Linked DNA regions of Bacillus pumilus. The protein of the gene in region 2 interacts with the protein of the main gene of each other region in a pairwise test. Links are inferred from orthologs where the notes say so. Each region holds a gene or a part of one and is shown on either strand. Other genes may lie near its edges.

The links.
Region 1: the proteins of dnaE (region 2) and rplL interact in binary tests that used the Escherichia coli proteins (3 or more experiments, as listed by UniProt). The link is inferred for Bacillus pumilus from one-to-one orthologs.

The regions. Positions count from the first base shown.
Region 1 is NZ_CP047089.1:3,312,453-3,315,670, reverse strand. The notes cover bases 1-2,893. They hold rplL (50S ribosomal protein L7/L12), read right to left. Parts: upstream 1,684-2,893; coding sequence 1,318-1,683; downstream 1-1,317. Other genes in these bases: rplA (50S ribosomal protein L1), read right to left, coding at 2,484-2,893; rplJ (50S ribosomal protein L10), read right to left, coding at 1,725-2,225; GPS65_RS16565 (class I SAM-dependent methyltransferase), read right to left, coding at 615-1,220; rpoB (DNA-directed RNA polymerase subunit beta), read right to left, coding at 1-359. Outside these bases: more of rplA, read right to left, coding at 2,894-3,182. UniProt on the Escherichia coli protein: The binding site for several of the GTPase factors involved in protein synthesis (IF-2, EF-Tu, EF-G and RF3). Is thus essential for accurate translation.
Region 2 is NZ_CP047089.1:1,430,337-1,434,518, reverse strand. Bases 237-4,093 are described here. They hold dnaE (DNA polymerase III subunit alpha), read right to left. Parts: upstream 3,773-4,093; coding sequence 437-3,772; downstream 237-436. Other genes in these bases: ytrH (sporulation membrane protein YtrH), read left to right, coding at 3,910-4,093; ystJ (NADP-dependent malic enzyme), read right to left, coding at 237-295. In the rest of the region: more of ystJ, read right to left, coding at 1-236; more of ytrH, read left to right, coding at 4,094-4,182. UniProt on the Escherichia coli protein: DNA polymerase III is a complex, multichain enzyme responsible for most of the replicative synthesis in bacteria. This DNA polymerase also exhibits 3' to 5' exonuclease activity. The alpha chain is the DNA polymerase catalytic subunit.

The DNA.
Region 1 (3,218 bases), 1.9 Mb from region 2 along the record:
GTCATGATTGGGAAATCTCCCATGAACACATCTTGGTCTTTTACTTCTCCAGTTTCTTTGTTAATTAAACGAACTTTTACTCTTAGTGGAGCAGAGTAAGTTACATCACGTTCTTTTGATTCTGCTACAGGATACTTAGGATCCCCTAGGCTGTAATCAATGAATTCAAGAGAAAGGTTACCAGTAAAATCCTCAATTGGGGATATATCTTGAAACATCTCTCTAAGACCCTCATCAAGAAACCACTGATAAGAAGAGGTTTGAATTTCAATGAGATTTGGTAATTCTAACACTTCGCTTATGCGTGCGTAGCTTCTGCGCTGGCGGTGTCGTCCATACTGAACTAGTTGACCTGTCAACTGATTCACCCCTCAAATCATGCGTATTATATGTGTAAAAAGTATTTCAGCCTTTCAAATGTCAGTAAAGAAATACTTTTACAAGACAAAAGAAAAAAGGGTTTCTAAAATAAGAAAACCACATCCAAAAACAAATACCGATTTTATTAGTTTTCCCAAGTATGCATAATTTATACAAAATAGTTGTTTTTTAAGCCTATCAAGCAAAATATACACATTGGCATTTTATAATGTTAACACAGCTAGGAAACTGCGTCAAACTTTTTTAGCTTTGATAATATAGTAGCCCTTTTTTTTCAATACAACTTCGACTTCTCCAAAAAGCTGTTCTAATTTCTCAATCGCAGATGGTCCACCCTGCTTTTTCTGAATTACCACCCACAACTCACCTTCCGGCAATAAATGATCAGCACTTTTATCAAAGATCGCATGTACAACTTTCTTCCCTGCCCGTATTGGGGGATTGGTCAGTATAGAGGCAAAAGCAGCTGATGAATGAACATTCGAGAACAAATCACTTTGATAAATGCGGACATTATCAATGCGATTATGTTTAGCGTTTTCCTTTGAAAGTTCGACTGCTCTTTCGTTCACATCAATCATATGAATGGTGCGGCTCGTCATTTCGTTTGCTAACGATAAGCCAATCGGTCCATAACCGCAACCGACATCTAAGACATCGCCATCCACGTCAGGTTCTTCAAAAGCTTCAATTAAAAGCCTCGAACCAAAGTCGACTTCTTTCTTAGAAAACACTCCACTGTCACTTGTAAAAGTAAAGGTACGGTTTCTCAAGGTGAAGTCCCATGTCTGTTTATTGCTTTTCACTGATGGCTTTTCCGTATAATAGTGGTCACTCATGGTGAATTGGACCTCCTCTGGATTCAATCGTTTCAGGAGAATAGAAAAGAAAAAGCCCGCCAGTAAAAGCGAGCTTTCCCAAAAGATTAGGCGAAGATTACTTAACTTCTACAGAAGCGCCAACTTCTTCAAGCTTAGCTTTAAGTTCTTCAGCTTCTTCTTTAGCAATACCTTCTTTAAGTGGTTTTGGAGTGTTGTCAACAAGTTCTTTAGCTTCTTTTAAGCCAAGACCAGTGATTTCACGAACCACTTTGATAACTTTGATTTTTTGGTCTCCAGCACCAGCAAGTACTAGATCAAAATCAGTTTTTTCTTCAGCAGCAGCACCGCCAGCAGCAGCTACAGCTACAGGAGCAGCAGCAGTTACGCCAAATTCTTCTTCGATTGCTTTTACTAAGTCGTTTAACTCAAGTACAGTTGCTTCTTTAACTGAAGCAATGATTTCTTCGATATTTAAAGCCATTTGTAATTCCTCCATTTTAAGTTTTTTACGTCAAGTACGCATTAAGCGCCTTGTTCTTCTTTTTGATCTGCAACTGCTTTAGTAGCAAGAGCAAGGTTACGAACTGGAGCTTGAAGAACGCTAAGCAACATAGATAGTAAGCCTTCGCGAGACGGAAGTTCCGCAAGAGCCTTCACTTCTTCTACAGTCGCTACGTTTCCTTCGATGACACCAGCTTTGATTTCTAAAGCTTCGTGGCTTTTCGCAAATTCGTTGATGATTTTCGCAGGTGCGATAACATCTTCGTTACTGAATGCGATAGCGTTTGGACCTGTTAAGAAATCGTTTAAACCTGTTAGTTCAACTTGTTCAACTGCACGGCGAGTCAAAGTGTTTTTGTAAACTTTGAATTCTACGCCAGCGTCACGAAGTTGTTTACGAAGTTCAGTCACTTCAGAAACTGAAAGACCGCGGTAATCTACAATGACAGTAGACATGCTATCTTTGAATTTAGAAGTAATTTCATCAACGACAACTTTTTTTGTATCGATTGCATTGCTCATGGTTACACCTCCTGTACATTGTTTGTGTAACACTTATACCGATCAGGCCATCACGTTCCTAACGAACGGTTCTCCATATAAAAAGCCTCCAATAAGACATGGAGGCTGTATATACAAGCATACGTTAACGTAAGACTGTGACATATACACCTCGGCGGGTTAATTAAGCCATAAGGCCCCTGCTGTCTACGGTATAAATGGACATATTCTATTTTACAACATTTTGATATTATCAAAATGATTGTGATAAGTCAAGATTTATTTTGCAGAGAAAGAAGATGGATCCACTTTCACGCCAGGGCCCATAGTAGATGTAACAGAAACGTTTTTCACGTATACACCTTTAGCCGCTGCAGGTTTTGCTTTAAGGATTGTGTCATAGATTGTTGCAAAGTTCTCAACAAGCTTTTCGTCCTCGAAAGAAACCTTTCCGATTGGCGCGTGGATGTTACCAGCTTTATCAACGCGGTACTCTACTTTACCAGCTTTGATTTCATTGATTGCTTTTTCTACTTCGAATGTAACAGTTCCTGTTTTAGGGTTTGGCATAAGACCTTTTGGTCCAAGTACACGACCGATCTTACCAACTTCACCCATCATGTCAGGTGTTGCAACGATTACATCGAATTCGAACCAGCCTTGTTGGATTTTAGTGATGTAATCAGAATCTCCAACGTAGTCTGCTCCAGCAGCTTCTGCTTCTTTTGCTTTTTCGCCTTTAGCGAACACAAGAACGCGTTGAGTTTTACCAGTTCCGTTAGGAAGTACAACTGCACCGCGGATTTGTTGATCGTTTTTACGAGGGTCTACGCCCAAACGAAAAGCAACTTCTACAGTCGCATCAAATTTCGCTGTATTTGCTTTTTTTGTAAGAGAGACAGCTTCAGCTACATCATACGCTTTAGTACGTTCGATTAGCTTAGCAGCTTCTACATACTTTTTACCTTTTTTAGCCATTATAAAAATCCTCCTTATGTGGTTTTAGCGGAATAA
Region 2 (4,182 bases):
CGAAGCTTTTGAATAATACAGCTTTTCCTTCCATTACTGGAAGAGATGCTTCTGCACCAATATTTCCAAGCCCTAAAACAGCGCTTCCGTCTGTGACAACAGCGACCATATTGCCTTTCATTGTATAATCATACACTTTGCTTGTGTCGTCATAAATATCTTTACATGGTTCTGCAACACCAGGTGAGTAAGCCAAGCTCAAGTCTTTCGCATTTTTCACTTGTACTTTTGATTTTGATTCAAGTTTGCCTTGATTCTCTTTGTGCATATGTAATGCTTCTTCTCTTAATGACATGTGATGAACACTCCTTCAAGTGGAAAATGATTTAATGAATTGCTAAGTTGATAAGCACATACTGGCAGTTTTAAATACACAGAATCTTTAAAATGATAACACAATAGGTGAATTTGTAAAACATATTCAGGCGATTTGTCATCATTTAATCACAACGTTTTGTTCACCGAGCAGCTCTTTTAATTGGAAAATGACAGCATGATCTGCATGAACTTTGTATGCATCTGGAAGTCTCACTGTCTTTTTTTGCTTCTCATAGTACAAATAGACATCTGCTCCCCCGCTGTGCATCGAGATCACCCGCTTTACTTGCTCTAGCAGCTCCTGCGTATGATTTTCTTCTTTCACCCGAATGTAGACAGACTCTTTTCTTTGTGTACCCATCTCTTCAAGCAGAACGGCTTCTTGCACGATGATCTGGCTGCTCTCATTTCTGACATCTATTCTGCCTTCAACATAAAGCATGGCGCCCTCCTCAAGTAAGGGGGACAGCTTTCTAAATTGCTCTGGAAAGACAACGCCTTCCATTTCTCCCGTTTCATCCCCAAATGTCACAAATGCCATCGACTGTCCATTTTTTGTTCGAATCGATTTCACTTTTGTCAAAAGACCACCCATTGAGACCTTTCGCTTTATATAGGAAGAAAGCCTGATGATCTCCACTGCACCATTCTTTCTTAAGCGATCTCGGTACGCTTGTACAGGATGATTTGATAAATATAGTCCAAGTGCTTCTTTTTCAAATTGCAAGAGATCGACAAGCGGCAATTCTTCTATCTCCGCATATTTTGGCTTAATGGAGAAGGTTGTATCCCCCAGAAAGTCGAGCTGATCATCTGGATTTAAAAATGACACATGATCTAATGCAATATCTATTGATGCCAATAACGAAGCTCGATTTGGATAAAGCTCATCCATCGCCCCTGAAAAAATGAGCGCTTCAATCGTTTTTCGGTTGACACTCTTAGCTGATACTCTTGCGCAAAAATCAAATAAATCTTCAAACGGCTTTTCTTGTCTTGCTCTGTATATATCCTTTACAGCTGACACTCCGACATTTTTGATCGCTCTTAAGCTGTAGCGGATCTCCCCTTTTTCAACCGTAAATGGAAATTCACTCTTATTAATAGAAGGCTTCAACACAGATATCCCTTTTTCCTTTGCCTCATAGAAATATTGAGCGACTTTGTCTTCATTTCCAATCACACTCGTTAAAAGTCCGCACATAAAATATAACGGATAATGCGCTTTTAAGTAAGCAAGCTGAAAGCCAATCATGCTATATGCAACAGCATGGCTTCTATTAAAACCATAGTTTGCAAATTTGACGATTAAGTCATAAACGTCATTTGCAATGTTAACAGGATACTCCTTTTTTAGGCATCCTTCAACAAAATGGCTCCGCTCTTCATCAAGAACCTTTTTATCCTTCTTTGAAACTGCTCTTCTTAATAGATCTGCCTCGCCAAGCTGAAAGCCTGCCATCTTCGCTGCAATGAGCATGATTTGCTCCTGATAGACAATGACCCCATATGTGTCTTTTAAAATGTCATACAAATCAGGATGCGGGTAAGAGACCTTGACTCTGCCGTGCTTTCGGTCGATAAAAAGCGGGATATTCTCCATTGGACCTGGACGATAGAGGGCATTGACTGCCACGATGTCTTCTAAACTAGAGGGCTTTAAGCGTCTCAGCACCTGACGCATTCCTTGTGATTCAAGCTGGAAAATTCCTGTTGTATCTCCTGCTGATAACAATTCAAATGTTTTCTGGTCTTCATATGAAATGTCACTAAAGTTAATGTGGACGTTTTCCTGTCTTTCAATCTGGTTTTTAATGGATTCAATTAAGGTTAAGTTTCTAAGTCCTAAGAAATCCATCTTTAAAAGCCCGAGATCTTCTAAATAATTCATCGCATACTGCGTTAAATACACACCATCATGGCCGTCTTGTATGGGAACGACCTCTGTCAGCGGCTCTTCGCTCAGCACAACGCCGGCTGCATGTGTCGATGTATGTCTTGGCAAGCCTTCTACCTTTAAAGCAGTTTGAAAGACTTGCCTGAGTTCTTCGGACTGCTGGAGCATTGTTTTTAATTCAGGAGATGCAGTCAACGCTTCTTTCAGCGTCGTTCCTGGCTTTGATGGAATCAGCTTTGCAAGCCGGTCCGCTGCTTTTGAATCAATCCCCATCACACGTCCGACATCCCTTAAAGCTGCTTTTGCTGCAAGGGTTCCAAACGTGACAATTTGCGCCACATGCATGTCTCCGTATTTGTCTTTTACATAAGAAATGATTTCATCTCTTCTCGTATCGGGGAAATCAATATCAATATCAGGCATACTGATTCGCTCAGGATTTAAGAAACGCTCAAATAACAAGCCGTGACGGAGCGGATCAACATCCGTAATAAACAGTACATAGGCAACAAGTGAGCCTGCAGCCGATCCCCGGCCCGGCCCTGTGACAATGCCTTGGTCATGGGCATACTTCATAAAATCCCACACGATGAGAAAATAATCACTGAAATTCATTTTTTGGATAATGCTTAGTTCGTACTCAAGTCTTTTCACATACGCGTCATTTGAAGCAATCTTTCTTTGCTTCATCCCTTCCGCACATACTTTTCGTAAAAACTGATCTGCTGTGGATTGATCAGGGGCCGGGTAGGATGGGAGTTTTGTCTGCCCAAGATTCAGATCGACTTCACAGCGGTCTGCGATCTCCACTGTTCTTGTCAGTAGCTCCGTATCCTGCGTATACCATTCCTTCATTTCTTCATAGGTTCTGAAATGCTTTTCTGCTCGGTCTTCCTCAACCTCTGGCAGCTGCTGCCCTGCTTTAATCGCCTTTAAACACGTATAGGCGGTTTTGTCTTCTCGCTTGATGTAGTGAACATCTCCTGTCGCAACAAGAGGAATGTCTGCACTTTTTGAAATATCCCTCAGTTTAGCGACAAGCGATTCGTCTTGCTGAAATGGTTGAAGTGCGATGTACACATGCCCCTCACCGAAAATATGTTTCAATTGTTTCGCCGCATGATGCGCTTCTTCTATCTGATCATGCTGAAGCAGCGTTTCAATGTACCCAGAAACACCTGGCGTGATGGCAATGAGCCCGCGGTGATAGCTTTTCAACCATTTCTCTTTCAGTCCGGCTTTTGATTTTGATTTCAGCACACTGCTGATTTTGATCAAGTTTTGATAGCCTTCATTGTTTTTGGCAAGGAGTACCAAGGGATAAGCCTCTGTCTCTTGTTCATCTATGAAGACAGAAGCTGTTAAACCGATGACCGGCTTGATGTCATGTTTTTTACATTCCTTATAAAATTCAACCGTTCCATACATCACATGGTCATCGGTAAGAGCGAGCGCCTTGTAGCCAAGCTCTTTTGCTTTCAGCACGAGCTCCTTTACTTTTGCTGCACTGCTTAATAAGCTGTATCCACTGTGGACCTGAAGATGAACATAAGACATGCTTAATCCACTCCTTTCGTCTAAAGTCATTCTTTCATTATAAAACGCGATGCGATGAGAAACAAATGTTCTTTCTTTTCTGTCCGTTCATACTTGTCCTGCACACGCCATATATTGAATTGAGTGAGGTGGACAAAATGGATGTGAAGGAAGCTTTTATTCCAAATTTTATTAGCTGTTATTTTATTGCACTTGGGGTCATTTTGGGGGGTGCCATTATAGGCGGTGTTGGTGCTTATTTGGCTGGTCAGCCGCCTTTATCCATTATTACGAGTCTTGCCAATCGTTTAAAGATTTGGGCGCTTGTCGCAGCTATCGGCGGAACGTTTGATGCTGTTTATAGCTTTGAAAGAGGCATTTTTGAAGGGAACACGCGTGATATTTTCAAGCAGATTTTATTAATTGTCTCT